2 linked regions of the Thalassospira sp. TSL5-1 genome follow. The protein of the gene in region 2 interacts with the protein of the main gene of each other region in a pairwise test. Links are inferred from orthologs where the notes say so. Each region holds a gene or a part of one and is shown on either strand. Other genes may lie near its edges. The genes, in order: LF95_RS17555 and LF95_RS07430.

Evidence for each region.
Region 1: the proteins of LF95_RS07430 (region 2) and LF95_RS17555 interact in binary tests that used the Escherichia coli proteins (3 or more experiments, as listed by UniProt). The link is inferred for Thalassospira sp. TSL5-1 from one-to-one orthologs.

What each region holds. Positions count from the first base shown.
Region 1 is NZ_KV880639.1:142,921-150,879, reverse strand. Bases 1,761-4,670 are described here. They hold LF95_RS17555 (NAD(P)/FAD-dependent oxidoreductase), read right to left. Parts: upstream 3,829-4,670; coding sequence 2,692-3,828; downstream 1,761-2,691. Other genes in these bases: LF95_RS17550 (hypothetical protein), read right to left, coding at 3,834-4,670; LF95_RS17560 (endo alpha-1,4 polygalactosaminidase), read right to left, coding at 1,761-2,698. In the rest of the region: LF95_RS17575 (Glu/Leu/Phe/Val dehydrogenase dimerization domain-containing protein), read right to left, coding at 1-33; LF95_RS17570 (hypothetical protein), read left to right, coding at 435-668; LF95_RS17565 (2-hydroxychromene-2-carboxylate isomerase), read right to left, coding at 849-1,448; more of LF95_RS17560, read right to left, coding at 1,514-1,760; more of LF95_RS17550, read right to left, coding at 4,671-4,940; LF95_RS17545 (division plane positioning ATPase MipZ), read left to right, coding at 5,168-6,043; LF95_RS17540 (hypothetical protein), read left to right, coding at 6,129-6,857; LF95_RS17535 (J domain-containing protein), read left to right, coding at 6,863-7,675; UTP--glucose-1-phosphate uridylyltransferase GalU, read left to right, coding at 7,796-7,959. UniProt on the Escherichia coli protein: Catalyzes the dehydrogenation of L-2-hydroxyglutarate (L2HG) to alpha-ketoglutarate and couples to the respiratory chain by feeding electrons from the reaction into the membrane quinone pool.
Region 2 is NZ_KV880637.1:1,581,038-1,588,780, reverse strand. What follows is about bases 2,762-5,455. They hold LF95_RS07430 (peptidylprolyl isomerase), read left to right. Parts: upstream 2,762-3,795; coding sequence 3,796-4,116; downstream 4,117-5,455. Other genes in these bases: LF95_RS07420 (peptidoglycan DD-metalloendopeptidase family protein), read right to left, coding at 4,526-5,347; LF95_RS07425 (DUF1491 family protein), read right to left, coding at 4,171-4,524; yaaA (peroxide stress protein YaaA), read right to left, coding at 2,868-3,641; LF95_RS07440 (glycosyl transferase family protein), read right to left, coding at 2,762-2,820. Also shown: cobalt ECF transporter T component CbiQ, read left to right, coding at 1-477; LF95_RS07450 (energy-coupling factor ABC transporter ATP-binding protein), read left to right, coding at 459-1,127; LF95_RS07445 (DUF924 family protein), read left to right, coding at 1,155-1,697; more of LF95_RS07440, read right to left, coding at 1,762-2,761; LF95_RS07415 (hypothetical protein), read right to left, coding at 5,457-5,945; LF95_RS07410 (DUF599 domain-containing protein), read left to right, coding at 6,161-6,835; LF95_RS07405 (methyl-accepting chemotaxis protein), read left to right, coding at 6,976-7,743. UniProt on the Escherichia coli protein: PPIases accelerate the folding of proteins. It prefers amino acid residues with hydrophobic side chains like leucine and phenylalanine in the P1 position of the peptides substrates.

The sequences.
Region 1 (7,959 bases), on a different replicon or contig from region 2:
ATTATCAAAGGCGGGATCGGAAAAAATGGACATCTTGGGACAGCCTCCCGGGCTGGTTTTGTTTTGATTTTGGGAAAGAAAAAAGTCCTGCTTACCCTTTTATGTTTGCCGAGATAGCCCATTCGGCAATTGGAAAGTTGCCAAAAAAGCAAAAAAGACCGTTTTGAAGCAAAGCCTTGGGTTGTGTGGAATTTAATGTCCGAGTCAGCGCTGCTTTGTAATTTTATTTCGTGCAAATATTGCAAGCCGATTATGCAAAACTGGCGCGCTGTGGTTTCTTATGTTTCAATTAAATTACGATTCAGGCCGGATGATTTACGGCTCGTTAAACTACTGGTCGCAGACTTGTGGTTGATATTTCATTTTCAAGAGAGATATCATCAGGACACATCAAGCGTCGGGTCGGACGCTGACAGCAAGAGGAGTTTCGGGGGATGTCAGCTTTTACAGACCACCGGAAGCGGGTTTATCAAGTTGGGTTGCACAACAAATTCGTGCGTGAGTGCGTTAAGGAAAACCGTTCTCATGCCCTGTATGACGACCGTTGGGCCGATATACAGACTCACGAAGTAGCGGCACAGACCAAAACAAAGGCACTTGCCATGATCGAAAAAAATTATCCGTCCTGTGACGGATTTGTTGTCGATCACGTCAAACGCCACGATTGATTTTAGGGGCCGCATCAGCGCCGGGTTTTGGGTGTTGAAGCTGGCGATATCTGTGCAAAAAGTTGCAAAGAAACAGGGCGGGATCCACACCCGCCCTGTTTCTTGTTTTACGATAGGTTGTTGCCCTGCCGCTCAGTGGGCCCACAGGAATATGTGGTAAAGACAAATCGCTTTAAACGATCATTCGGCTTCCGAGAGCGCGCGGTCGACAAAGTCCAGCCTGTCCTGTCCCCAGAACATTTCGTCATCGACAAAATAGGTCGGGGCACCAAAGATGTTGAGGGTTTTGGCATCTTCGGTATAGCTTTTGAAGGTATGGGTAACGGTCTGGTCATGCGCCTGTTCGAGATATTTACCGTCAAGACCAGTGCGCGCCAGGGCGCTGGCAATGGTGTCGGGGGCGGCAACATTACGGTCGTTTACCCAGATATCTTCCATGATGGCCATAATCAGGTTTGAAATATCGTGGCCGTCACGCTTGGCGGCAATCATGGTTCCTGCTGCCAATGAGCCATCCACCGGAAAGAATTTCGGGCTTTCATTTAAGGGAATATCCAGAAACTTGCGCCAGCGTTTGAGTTCGACCATCCGGTATTGCTGACGCGGGATCGGACGCTGATGCAAGGGAACACCGCCACCATGTTTGAAAATCTCGGCCGGGTCCACCGGGCGATGATCGAGTGAGGCATTATGGCGTTTGGCAATCTCCATTGCCCGCTGAAGGCCTAAAAAGGCCCAGGGCGAAGGGACAAAGAAATAGTGGGTTATAACCTTGGACACGATTTTCTCCTGCGATTCTATTGGGATATTATGTCTTGAAATACCCGTTTGTGCCCGGTTTTTGTTTACTGGTCAGCCCACCATCGATAATCGTCAACGCCGTCGATGACAATGCCGTCAAAACCAAGCTGCATCAGGCCGGCGACGTAACTGTTGGCATTGCCAAAAATGATGTTTTGCCATTGTGGTTCCCAGTAATAAACATGGTTTTCCTGGCCCCACCGGCCCGTGTTGCTGGCACTGCTGATAAAATCGGGCGATCCGGCGCGCCAGTCCGCCCGCCAGTAATAGCGGTAGGTTTGTGCCGTTCCAACATCGACATAAGCCAGCAGCAATCGGGGCGTGCCAAGTTTTTTGTAGCGCAATTTTCGCATGTCATCAAAAGTCAGCGGAACCGTGCCACGGTGAAAGGCATCCAGGATCAGGATGTCGTAATTGGTGTTGGCCAGCGCATTGACATAGGCGTCTTTATTGCCAAATGGGGCGCTGTCGATCACCATTGCGTAATTGCGCGCCTTGTGGATCGTATCAATGACAAAGGGGTTTTCGTTAAACGGTGTCGAAGGCACCTTTGCTAGTGCTGAAAGCTGCATGTCCGGGGGCGGGGCTGCGTAATAAAGCGGGTCAAGGTCTTTCAGATTCTGGCGTGATTTGCGGATGTTTTCCATCTTGTCGGTATAATCAAGCATGAAAAACCGCATGCCGGTATTTGACAGGCGTTCCAGATATTGCTGATCATATTTGACCTCGCCTTCGGCGGTTTCCTTGTTGTAACCATCGCGTCCGTAACGCGGGGCCTCGACCAGAAAACCGTCCAGCGCGCGGATGAAATTACGGGCTGGTTTGGCATCGGACTTGGTAACAAACAGCCCCGGTTCAATAAATGTCGTGAGGTCCAACCCGTTCATGGCGATGATCGAAAAATCGCTTCGCTGATTTTTGGCCCAGCGGCTTAGCGAGACGATCATTTTGCGCATTTCTTCGGCAAAATCACGCTTTGGTTTGGAATCATCTTCGTCTTTGTTGTCGCCCACATCCGGGCTGTTGGACAGGCTGTTGGCTGGCGGAACAAAGGGTTCAAGTTGCTGCGCATTCGCATGAAAAGGCAGCGAACTGATCATTAATCCTGCCATCAGGCCAGCAAGAAAAAAACTGCGCGAAAACAATCGCCAGCCAGATGCTGTTTCACTTTGATGACGACGGGTAAACCCGGCGGGGCGGAGCGCAAGGGCGGAAACCATGATCAGCATGCAGCCTTTTTTACCGGTAAAGAACTGAGTTTAGCACAGACATAATCCCCGATCGCCATTGATGCCGTCAGCCCGGGCGATTCAATGCCGTAAAGCGTTATCAACCCATCAACACCATGATCATCGGGCCCGGAAATCAGGAAGTCGCGTGCCGGTTCACCTTTGGACTGGATTTTGGGACGGATACCGGCATAGCCCGGCTGTAACGCTGCTTCATCCAGGTCGGGATAATAGCGGCGAATGGCATCCGCAAACAGGCTGCGCCGGGCATCGTTAACGGTGTAGTCGGGCTGGTCAATCCATTCAACATCGGGGCCAAAGCGCGCCTGCCCGCCAAGGTCAAGGGTCAGGTGAATGCCAAGCCCGGCCTGTTCCGGGGCCGGATAGATCAGGGTTGAAAACGGGCTTTTGCCGCCCAGCGTGAAATAGATGCCGCGCGCATAATGTTGTGGTGGTACAGTTTGGCGGGCAAGGCCGGAATAGTTATTGGCCAGTGTCTGGCTGTGCAATCCCCCCGCAATCACCAGTTCCTTGCAGGAAATTTCCATTTCTTCACCCGCGACATCACGGGTTTGAAGAATGTGCAAACCATTTTCATGGCGACCGGCAATAACGTCGGTATTTAGGGCAAGGGTGGCCCCGGCAATTTCGGCATCGCCCAGAAGCGAGACCATTAAATCGTGTGAGTCAATAATCCCGGTAGATGGGCTTTCAAGGGCGGCAACACATTTGACAGCAGGTTCGCGCTCGTGAATTTCTTCTGCGCTACGCCAGGTAAGGTCGGTAACGCCATTGCCGATTGCGTGTTTTTCGATTTGGCGCAAGGCATCAATCTGTGCATCGTGGGTAGCGACAATCAGTTTGCCGGTATTGCGATGGTTAATGCCGCGATCCGCGCAATAGCGATAAAGTGCCTGTTTGCCACTTATGCACAATTTGGCCTTCAGGCTGCCTTTTGGGTAATAAATTCCAGCATGAATGACTTCGCTGTTACGCGAACTGGTTTCGGTACCAATGGCGTCATGACGTTCAATAATCATGACCTCACGCCCGCTTTGCGCCAAGGCGCGTGCACAGGCGAGGCCCACAACGCCCGCACCTACAACAATGGTTTCGATATCAAACGTCATAATCGTTATTGACCTGCCTGACGAAAAAAGACCGGCGCGCCGTTGCTGTCCTGGCCTTCGCCCTTGACCTGGCTTGGGTCCGGGCTGTTATAGGTGCCGCGGGCTGAAATGCCGTCCGAACAAAAAATTGCCCAGTTGCCAAACGGCAGGGTAGCACTTTGATACCGTCCGCCCTGATGTTGCCAGTATCCTTCGCAGTGGCGATCCCCGCTATCGACAATCATGGTGCCTTCACCGGCCGGTTTGTCAAATTTCAGCACACCATATCCGGTCTGGTTGCCCCAGTTTGTTGTAATACCAATCCCCTGGTCGGGGGCTATGGCCGGGGCCTTTTGTGTTGCCGCTGGCGGCGAGGTGGATGGCGATGCCGACAGCGGGGCACCTTCCTGTGTCGTTACCGGCACGTTGCCCTCGGTTTGCAGAGGTGGATTTGTTCCCGGTGCGGTGAGTTGCGGTGCCGGGGCGACCGGCACAGTGGCGCCGGTGTTGTCGGGCAAATTGATCTCAAATCGTAAAAAGAAATCGGCGGCAAAATCGCGTGCCGCGTTTGATGTCATTTGTTGTGCCGGGGCCTGGTGCTGTGGCGCATTTTGAACGGCAATCGGTTCACAGAAATACCCTAAAAGCTGACTGCCTTTTTGATCCGTGCGCAAAGGGTCCCAGCGCCCGGCATAACTGATGCACTGGGCATTGTCTTTGGCAAAGGGCAGGACCTGAATGAGGCCCGACGGGGTTTGATAGGCAAAGCTGTTTCCATTGGCACGGCTTTTTCCCCTTAATTCGTCAAACATATCCAGCAGGCTGGCCGGTGGCGTGTCGGTGCGAAAGGCAAAACCGGGATTGGTTTCGGAAAAGACCGATTCGATAAATATCTGGTTGGCCGTGTGGCTGTCGTCGCTTTGATCCAGCCAGCGCGCAACATAAACCGTGCTGTTTTCACGGATCTGTCGCAAATAGACAGCCGTCGCATTAAATGGTGGGTGATATCGTACCGGGCTTTGCGCCGCGTCGATTTTAAGAAATGCCCCTGCATTTTGGCTGCTGGCCTGCGCTGAGATCCCGATCACGGCAAGTGCCAGGCATGCCGGTATATATTTTTGCAGAAAGGTCACAAACTTCTCCCCCGTTGAGCTTGCTGTCTTTGCGATGCCGATTGCTCTATGTTTAGCGCCAAGACGATAAATTGGCTAGGGTAGAGCCGGTTTGCGCTGTGGCTTATGCGTCTTTATACTTGATTTTTACGCATAAAGGCGTTCATTCACGGGCATTGGGGACTTTTTGGTTTTCAGAACACACTATGACGGAGCAGCGCGTAATGACGGGGGACGCAACCGCCACCATGACCGAAATCAAGGGACAGGGCGACGCACAATCCACAGGCGGACGCGCGAAACGCGCGCATGTCATTGTCATTGGCAATGAAAAGGGCGGGTCGGGCAAATCGACAACAGCGATGCACCTGATTGTTGCCTTGCTGAAAATGGATTTTTCCGTCGGTTCGCTGGATATTGACGCCCGGCAGGGCACATTGACCCGATATGTCGAAAACCGTCAGGCCTTTAATCAGGCACGCGGACTTTCGCTCAAGATGCCGGTTCATTATCCGGTTTATAAAAGCGAGGATAATGACGCAACCGCCGCCAAGCATGATGAACGGGACAGATTTACCCGTGCCCTGGGTGAGCTGGTGTTGAACCATGACTTTGTCGTCATGGATTGCCCCGGCAGTGACAATTATCTCTCGCGGTTGGCCCACGCCTGTGCCGATACCCTGATTACCCCGATCAATGACAGTTACATCGATTTGGATATGCTCGCACGGATTGACCCGGAGACATTGGAAGTCAAGGGGCCAAGCCTGTATGCGGAAATGGTGTGGGATGCCCGCAAGCGCCGTGCTGCGGTTGATGGCGGGTCTATTGACTGGATTGTGATGCGCAATCGTTTGTCACATCTTGATGCCCGTAATAAGCGTGATATCGCCGAAATCATCGACAAGCTGGCAAGCCGCATTCATTTTCGGGTTGCGCCGGGTTTTGGTGAACGTGTGATTTATCGTGAACTGTTCCTGAATGGCCTAACGCTTCTTGATTTGCGTGAAAAGGGCATCGGTATTACGCTGAGCATGTCGCACATGGCGGCCCGTCAGGAAGTTCGGCAATTGCTTGAGGTTATTGGCTTTACACCGGCTGACGGCGAAGAGTTACCGATTTGATGATGCTTCTGGCCTCGGCATTTTGCTGGTTTGATTAAAGCCGGGTCAAAGGTTTCTTTAGGGACAACAAACACTCAGGAACGCAATGGCGGATGATGACGGGGCTGTTTCATCACAATCGAGCAGACAGGATGTCGCGGATTTTTTGAATCGTGCCCGATCTGTCGAGACAACAGCACCCCGCTCCGGCCCGGCGGCGGGACGCATTGTGTTTGCCCTGGATGCCACAGCAAGCCGCCAGCCTAATTGGGACATGGCCGCGCATATCCAGGCCGAGATGTTTGATGCCGTTAGCAAGATTGGCACGCTTGATATTCAATTGGTGTTTTTTCGCGGGTTTGGTGAATGTAAAGCCAGTAAATGGTGTCGCAATGCCAGCGAGTTGCGCGACAAGATGACGGCAGTGCAGTGCCGCGCCGGACATACGCAAATTGCGCGCGTTTTGCAGCATGTGATCAATCAGTCCCGTAAAACGCCAGACCAGCCGGTGGATGCGCTGATTTATGTGGGCGATTGCGTTGAGGAAGATGCTGACGAATTGGGGCACCTTGCTGGAACATTGGGCATGACGGGAACGCGGGTTTTTGTGTTTCAGGATGGTCGTGATGGCGGGGCGGAAACTGTTTTTCGCGACATGTGCCGGTTGGGGAATGGCGCCTTTGCCCGTCTTGACGGCAATGCAGCATCGGTGCTGGCCGATTTGCTGGGCGCGATTGCATCACTGGTTGTGGGCGGGATGGATGCGCTAACGCTTTATGAAAAAACCAGGAAAACCAGTACGATCCGACTTCTGACAGATCAGTTAAAGCGGTAACGCCGATGCAATGGGTGATTTTGGGCTTTGGTCTTTTTGTGGCGACCGGCTTTCTTGTGCGCTGGCTGGCCAATGCAAAGCCGTCTGACATTCGCTATATCGGATTTGGTCTGATTGCCCTGGTGTTGGTGTTGCTCGGGCTTTGGTTGTTATTGACCGGCAAGCTTGCTGCTATGTTTGCGGCCCTTGTTGCCGCCATACCATTTCTTTTTCGTGTCCTCAAATTTGGCTTAATATGGCCATTTTTCAAAAGGATGTTCGGTGCTGCCCGATATCAGGGCAGGGGAACACACCAAAACGGTACTGGTCGTGGCGGTGCCCGAAAGGGACGTTTCTCTGAGATCAGGACGCAGTTTCTGGTGATGCAGCTTGAGCATGAAACAGGCCGCCTTTCAGGATCGGTGATTTCCGGTTCGCTGACAGGGCAGGATTTGGATGGTCTGGGACTTGACGCGCTGCAGCATTTGTATGTTGAATGTTGCAGCGCACAAGATCAAAGCCGTACAGTGCTTGAGACGTATCTTGATCGTCGTAGCGATTGTCAGGACTGGCGGAACTGGGACTGTGTCGGGCGGGCTCAAGGAAGCTCGTCGAGGCAGGAGCAACAAGGAGGCAGTAGCGGATCTCGTTCTGAGGGAATGGATGTCACCGAAGCCCGTAAAATTTTGGGACTGGGAGAAAATCCCAGCCGCGCCGAGATCAATCGCGCCTATCAAACGTTAATCAAGGCGGTACACCCTGATCACGGCGGTTCGGACTATTTGGCATCACGGGTCAATGCGGCGCGACAGCTATTGTTAAAAAACTGTGGCGATTGATATGACCATCTCAAGGGGCAGCTTGATCATCGATCTCGAAATGTGGCAAAAGCGATGTATCCTGCTGCAAACAGAGCGATTTAGCGCATTCGTTGCCGCCAAAAACAAAGGAAATAAAATATGACCAAGCGAATTAAAAAGGCGGTTTTCCCGGTTGCGGGCATGGGGACCCGGTTTTTGCCTGCAACCAAGGCAATGCCCAAGGAAATGCTGCCGGTTGTTGACAAGCCGCTGATCCAGTATGCGGTGGATGAAGCGATTGCGGCGGGCATTGAAGAATTCAT
Region 2 (7,743 bases):
GCCTCCTGGCAGGGTCTTTATCGCGCCATCATGATTGCATTAAAGGCCAATGCCGTGATGTGCGGGATCATTGCCCTTCTGGGCAATATGAGCAGCACCGAACTTGGACGTGGCATGACGGGCCTTTATCTGCCCACCAAGCTGACAACCCTAATGATGTTCACGGTTCGCTATATTGATGTGCTTCACCATGAATATTTAAGGCTCCGCCAATCCATGCGTGCCCGTGCCTTTCGCCTGAAAACAAACCGGCATAGCTGGAAAATGGTCGGATATCTGGTGGGTATGTTGCTGGTGCGCGCGCATGAACGCTCTGAACGCATTATATGGGCGATGAAATGCCGGGGCTTTCATGGGCATTATCATTTTGCCCACCTACCCCGGCTGGCTCGACGCGATATTGTGTTTGGTATTGCAATGCTGGCAGTGTTAGCGGCACTTACCACGCTGGAGGTTCTATGCCCGCCGATGATTTGATTGAATTGCGTGATATCTGCTTTTCATTTAACCAGGCAAAACCCGTACTGGATCATGCCGATTTCGGTTTAAGTCGCGGCGAACGGGTGGCGCTGACCGGGCCCAATGGGGCCGGTAAAACAACCTTGTTTCACATCATCATGGGCTTGCGCAAAGCCGATATCGGCACGGTCCGCATCCTGCAAAATACCTGCGTGAGCGAGCAAGATTTCGCCGCCATTCGCGGGCGCACGGGGTTATTGTTCCAGGATTCGGATGACCAGCTTTTTTGCCCGACCGTGATTGAAGATGTTGCCTTTGGCCCCCTAAACCTTGGTGCCAGCGATACCGACGCCATGGAAATTTCACGCAAGACCCTGAACGATCTTGGTCTGTTCGGGTTTGAAAATCGCATCACGCATCATCTTTCCGGCGGGGAAAAACGCCTGGTCGCCCTGGCAACCGTGTTGGCAATGCAGCCCGAAATCCTGTTGCTTGATGAGCCCACAACCGGCCTTGACCAGCATGTGGAAGTCCGGCTGACCGAAATCCTGCAAAATCTGCCCCAGGCAATGGTGATCATTTCGCATAATCATGCGTTCCTAAAGCAGGTTGCGACGCGCCAGATCCGGCTGCAAAATGGCAAACTTGTTTCTGATACGCCGCAATAAACACAAAGCCCGACAGGACGCATCATCATGAATCCGGACGACATATTACATTTCTGGTTTAAGGAACTGACGCCCAAAAAATGGTTTGAAAAAGATACAGCACTTGACCGGCACATCACCGAACGGTTTGCCGATTTTCATGCTGCGGCCACCAGGGGCGAACTGTTTGACTGGCGCAAAACCGCCAAGGGCCGCCTTGCCGAAATCATCATCCTCGATCAGTTTTCGCGCAATATGTACCGTGACGAGCCACAATCCTTTGCCAGCGATGCAATGGCACTTGTGCTGGCGCAGGAAGCCGTGCGGGTAAAGGCAGATCAGGACCTGTCCAATGTGCAGCACAGGCTGTTTTTATATATGCCCTATATGCACTCTGAATCCGAAATCATTCACGAGATTGCGCTGACGCTGTTTGACCAGCCGGGCCTTGAAGAAAATCTCGATTACGAAAAACGCCACAAACAGATCATTGATCGTTTTGGCCGTTATCCGCATCGCAATGAAATTCTGGGACGCCCGTCAAGCGCAGAAGAACTGGCTTTTCTGAAACAGCCGGGCTCGTCGTTCTAACAACAAAGGCAGGGGTTAAACCGCCCCTGCCTTACATTTTCTTCCTCAAAACCGCCTCAGGTAACTACCGCTTGATTTTGCGGTTATCCCACCAGCCTTCAACAAGGCTTTCCGCTTCGTCAATATAATCCGCGCGCCCGGCCAGATATGCCGCCATTGCGGCACTGCCCTTGATTTTGGCAATCGCATCGGCATCCTCGATTTCGCCACGCCAGACCCCCAGGAAATGATCCATCTTGGCCGGTGTGGCGTCATCTTCGGGTTTTTCCGTCCGTGCCAGGCTGGCAGGCCAGCGCAGGTCGCTTAGGACCCCATTATCGAGCAACCGAAGATCGACATGTTTGTAAGGTGTGCGTTCTGCCTCGCCGCCACCGCCCTTAATCACGCCAATACGTGGTAAATGCAGCAATTTGCCGGTTTCACGATGCACATCCAAAAATGCCGGATGAAATACCCCCAAAAACGCCGCCTTCGCCTGCAAGGGGTTGAGTAGACGCAACAGGGTATTTACCGGGCTGCGCAGGCCCAGTAACGGCCGCAGGCCAATCAGTTCCTGCAATTTGGGATGAATATGGCGCAGCGGCAAATAGGAAATACCATGTGTGGCAATATCGGCCCTTGCTTCTTCGGCGGACATGGCCGTTGGCAATTTCAGGGCTTTAAAGGCCGCCTCGGTGCCAACGCCTTTGACCAGATGCGAATTATAGCCGTGCATCAAAACCGGGATCTTGTTTTGTGCCAGCAACAGGGCCGATAGCACAAACCACGGCAAGCCGCGTGTGCGTCCAGCAGCATAAGACGGCCAATCGATCATCGGATGGCTGGCCTCTGGAACATCGCTTTCATCGGGCTCCAGACGGGCGATGTCGCGCACGGCCTCGATCATCCCGGCAAGTTCTTCGGGGGTTTCCCCGCGATAGCGCAACATCAGCAGATAAGCGCCAAGCTGAATCGGATCGACTTCATCACGCAGAATCATGGAAAAGGCCGTAAAGGCCTCGTCACGTGTCAGGCTGCGCGACCTGCCCGGTCCGCGAAAAAACTGCCGCAAATACCCCGAGAACGGATGGGATTCTGGCAAATGATTTTCATCGTCGGGCTGCTCGAGATGATCGTCGCTCATCTGATCGCTCACTGTGTTGGTGAAAAAATAAGATCACGGGCACTACATTATTCGTGCGTGCGCGTAAAGACCCAGTCATTCCCGTCTGTCAAATCATCACGGTAAACATACCCGTCCATATCAAATGATTTCAGGTCTTCGGGCTTTTCCAACCGGTTCTGGATCATGTATCGCGCCATCATGCCACGGGCACGCTTGGCTGAAAACCCAATGACTTTGGCGGTGTTGCCTTTTATTTCCTTAAACACAGGCGTAATTACCGGCCCTTCGATCAATTTGGTTTTCACCGCCTTGAAATATTCGTTCGAGGCCAGGTTCACCAGGGTGCGATCTTTATGCTCGCGGGTGATGTCATTCAAATGATGGGCAATCTTTTCGCCCCAAAATTCATACAGGTTCTTACCGCGCGGATTTTCCAGCTTCGTTCCCATCTCCAGACGATAGGCCTGCATCAAGTCGCGCGGGCGCAACGCCCCATACAGGCCCGAAAGCATGCGAAAATGGTCTTCCGCCCAGTCCAGATCTTTCTGGCTCAGGTTATCAGCATCGAGTCCGACATAGGTATCGCCACGAAAAGCATAAACCGCCGGTTTGGCATTTTCGGCGGTGAAAGGCGTTTTGAAATGGGCAAATCGCTGCACATTCAATTCAGCCAGATCCTCGCTGATCCCCATTAAATTCATTAAATCGCGACGGGTCTTTTTTTGCGCAACCTCAACCAACTCAACGGCATCGTCCAGAAATACCGGCTGACTAACAGGCATTTTTGGGGCCGGATTTTCAAAGTCGAGTTTCTTTGCCGGGGAAACAACAGCAAGCATTTGTGCGCCTCTTCTCTTTCATCGCGGATCATTTTGTCGTAACAAGCCACAAGGCTTATGGGAAAGTGCCAGCCATGGCAATTCCCATAATTTTGAAATTTTGCAGATTTCCGGTACTTCGCAATGGTGTGGTGCCGGGCTGAAAGGAAAAATCATGAGTGAACAAGTTCGCGCATCTCACATCCTGCTGATGTATGCCGGTTCCGCACGCTCCACCGCGTCACGCAGCAAGGACGAAGCCCTGACCCTGATTAAAGACCTGAAAACCCAGGTCGACAATGGTGCCGATTTCGCCGAAGTCGCCCAGGCAAATTCCGATTGCCCGTCGGGCCGTCAGGGTGGCGACCTTGGCTTTTTTGGCCGTGGCATGATGGTCCCTGAATTCGACCAGGCCGCGTTCAACATGGAAGTCGGAACCGTGTCCGACGTGGTGGAAACCGATTTCGGTTATCACATCCTGCAGCGCACCGCTTAATCCGGTATCGCAAAAAATTAAAGGTCTGCAGTCGCTTGCAGGCCTTTTTTTATATCAGAATTCAACAATTGGCGCATCAAGCTCATATTGCGACTTGTGATCTTCGACTTCCAGCACCCAAATATCCCGGTCAAAAGAAATCTGTCGGCAGCAATACTTATCGCACTGCATTTCCGTTTCACGATCACCGCTTCCACCCCCTGCAACCTGCATCCAGCCAAGTTCACCTTCCATCGTGGTGACACGCGAATATACAAAACAACCTGCGGCAAAACGGTTTAGTTTCAACAAAACCGCCCCGGCATCCTCGTTGCCTTTATGCACGACCATTGCCGTAATGCCATTGGCCTGGCAAATCCCGATCTGGCCACGCACCCAAATACCGGCTTTTAAACGGGGCTGGGTCATTTCACACACCTTCCCGACTGGCTGTTACATTTTCCGGCATTTGCAAAATCAGGTTTGCATTGGGGCAAATAGCTTCCCATACATCCCATTGAGACGGTTTGGCTGCACCAAAATAGTCACCGCGTTTCCCCAGAAGATCAAAAATGATCTGAAAATGCAGGTGCGGTATCCAGTCGCCATTGATCGGATAATCACCAAACTGGCAAAGCTCTTCCCCTTTCGCAAAGGGCTTGCCCTCATAAAGCCCCACAAGCGATTCCCGGCTCAGATGTCCATACAATGTCCAGAAGGTGATGCCCGGTTCGGGGTTATGCTCCATGATAATGGTGGGGCCATAATCCAGCGGCAGGTCATTATCAGCAAAGCTGTGCACTACGCCATCAAGCGGCATGAAAACCGGCGTTCCCGCAGGCAGGAAAAGATCAATCCCCAAATGCTGGGACCGGGCTTCACCGCCCACCTTAAATTGAGGCGACTGATAACAAATCCGGTCCTCGCGATAGCGGCCAACACCAACAGGCGCATCCTGCGCGGCCATTTGTGCAAACATCAGTTCCGTCTGCCGGGCCGGGTCGCTGGTCCCGCCAATCACCACATCGCCATTGCGGCTGAAATCATAAACGATCTTGCGACATGTTTTCAGATCAAACGACAAAACCGAGGCGAATTGATCCTGGTTATCGCCAATCCAGCGTAGCAATTTTTGTCCTTCGGGAAACGGTGCCTCGCCCTTTACATGCCGCGCCAAATAGGTCGCAAGGCGTTCCTCGCCCTGCGCCAATTCGTTATTCATATCCATTGAAACCGGGCGTTCCTGGCTCACCGCGATGCTCCGCAAAAGAAAAAAGGCAGCAAGGTTATCCATGCTGCCTTTGTGGGTATCGAATTTATCGGCCAGTGGCAAGCAACTGCGTTACCCACCCTTTGCCCCGTTACCAGTTGGCAACTTCATATTCGCACGATACGTCATCATCATCGGTATCGGTCAGCGCAACCGTCAGGCGGCGCATTTGCGGATTGAACCGTTTAATGAAGTTCAACAGCAACAGGGCTTCTTCGCTCAATTCGCCAGCATCTTCATCATCATCGTCAAGTTCGCACAGCTCCACCAGTTCAAGGAACAGGGCCGCCAGCGCGCGTTTGACATCTTCGCCGCCCTTAAGCCCTCCGGTTAATTCACCCAGTGGCTTCAAATCAACTTCCAGCTGACGCAGGGTCTTGCTCATCTGGTCGATGTCGTCTTCGTCCAGCACCATTTCGGCGGCAATCATGTGGGTGCCGACTTCATTGATATTCATATAGCCGACAAATTCAAACACATCATCCTTGCTGCGACCTTCCTCGATCAGCGCTTCGGTATGTGCTTCAAATTCGGCCAGTTCGACGTCTTCTTCGCCAAGGTCGTTATCAAGGTCGCTCATGGGGTATTTGCTCCGTTAAATTTGCGCCGCTGATACTCTTTCTCGGGTCGGAAAACAACCCGCCGAAGATGATTTTCAGCAATTCGTCATCTCATTGCCTATCGCATCATTATAAACCAAGCCCAGGGTGCTGCCAAAAGAAACACCTAAGCCAATTTTGATCATCAATGATATAATCCGCCCCCATAAAAAGGGGAAAAGGACGAAAAACATAAATGGTAACAACAACATTACACGATGCACTGGCACTCGGCTGGGCCATTTGCTGGTGGGCTGGCTATACCTTTTATGCTGACAGCAGCACGCGGCGACGCAAAAGCATTTCCGCGTTAATGGCGCATAATCGACATCGCTGGATGGAACAGATGCGTAAACGTAATTTGCGGATGATTGATACCTCTATCGCCAGCAACCTGATTACAGCGATCAGTTTTTTCTCATCAACAACGATTCTGGTTCTGGTTGGTCTGGGCGCGCTTCTTGGCTACAGCAGAGAAGGTATTGAACTGGTTTCCACCCTGCCCTATGCCGCCGCGTCCACACCCTTATTGTGGAATTGCAAAGTCGTATTTCTGATGTTGATCTTTGTTTATGCCTTTTTCAAATTTACCTGGGCTTTCCGGCTATCAAATTACTGTTCGATCCTGATTGGTGCCACCCCCGAAACCAGCGATGAAAAAGGCCCCAACATAGCAGCCCAGGCCGCCCGTATGAGCATGATGTCAGCCCATAACTTCAATCGTGGCATTCGTGCTTATTTCTTCGCCCTTTCGGCGCTGGCTTGGTTTTATCATCCTGTAGCCTTCATGATTGGATCCACTTGGGTGATCGTCATTCTGTACAATCGTGAATTTCGTTCCCATGCCCTGGAAATCATGATGGGGCGTTAGATCACCCAAACCGACAGACGGACGAACGCACCAGCACGGAAACTGATGGAGAATACAAAAACCTTGAAAGACTTTTGATCAATACACACATCCCAAAAGAATAGCACATCACCACCTTAAGATAAGATGATGGTGCAGGGATGAGATTGTCAAAAGTTCTGAAAGTATATCGCATGGCGTTTTTAAAACCATCAGCCGAAACAGCCGAAAAAATCGAATGGCTGCAAATTTTGTCACGACACTCCGGTGTTGGATTATGGGATGCCATTCTTCACGATGGCGATGCGATGCACCCAAAGTCAAAATGGACCTGGACACCTGAATTTCGTCGCCTGTGCGGTTTTGACAATGAAAACGATTTTCCCAACGTCGTGCAATCCTGGTCGGACCGTCTGCATCCAGAGGATGTCGCGCCCACATTTGCCGCCTTTGGCAATGCTTTGGAAACGGGTAAACCATATGACGTTCTATATCGCCTGAAGGTAAAGGATGGCTCCTATCGCTGGTTTCGGGCGACTGGTGGAACCGTGAAGGATGCAAACGGCATTCCCCGCCGCGCATGTGGGTCACTGGTTGACGTTCATGATAGCAAAGTTGCCGAAGCCGAACGTGACGAAATGCGTCAGAAGTTGGCCGATGCTTTTGAAGCCTCTGTGGGGAAACTTGTCGAAGCGGTATCAGAATCCGCCAGAACACTCGATAAAGCCGCACACTCAATGACATCAACGGCAACTCAAACAGCAAACTTGTGTGATGTTGTTGCCTCCGCCTCCCATGAAACAAACGAAAACGTTCAGTCTGTCGCATCGGCAACAGAAGAATTGTCCGCATCAATCGATGACATCAGCAAACGTGTTAACCAATCATCCCAAATTATCAGTACTGCCGTTTCAGAAGCTGTCGAAACC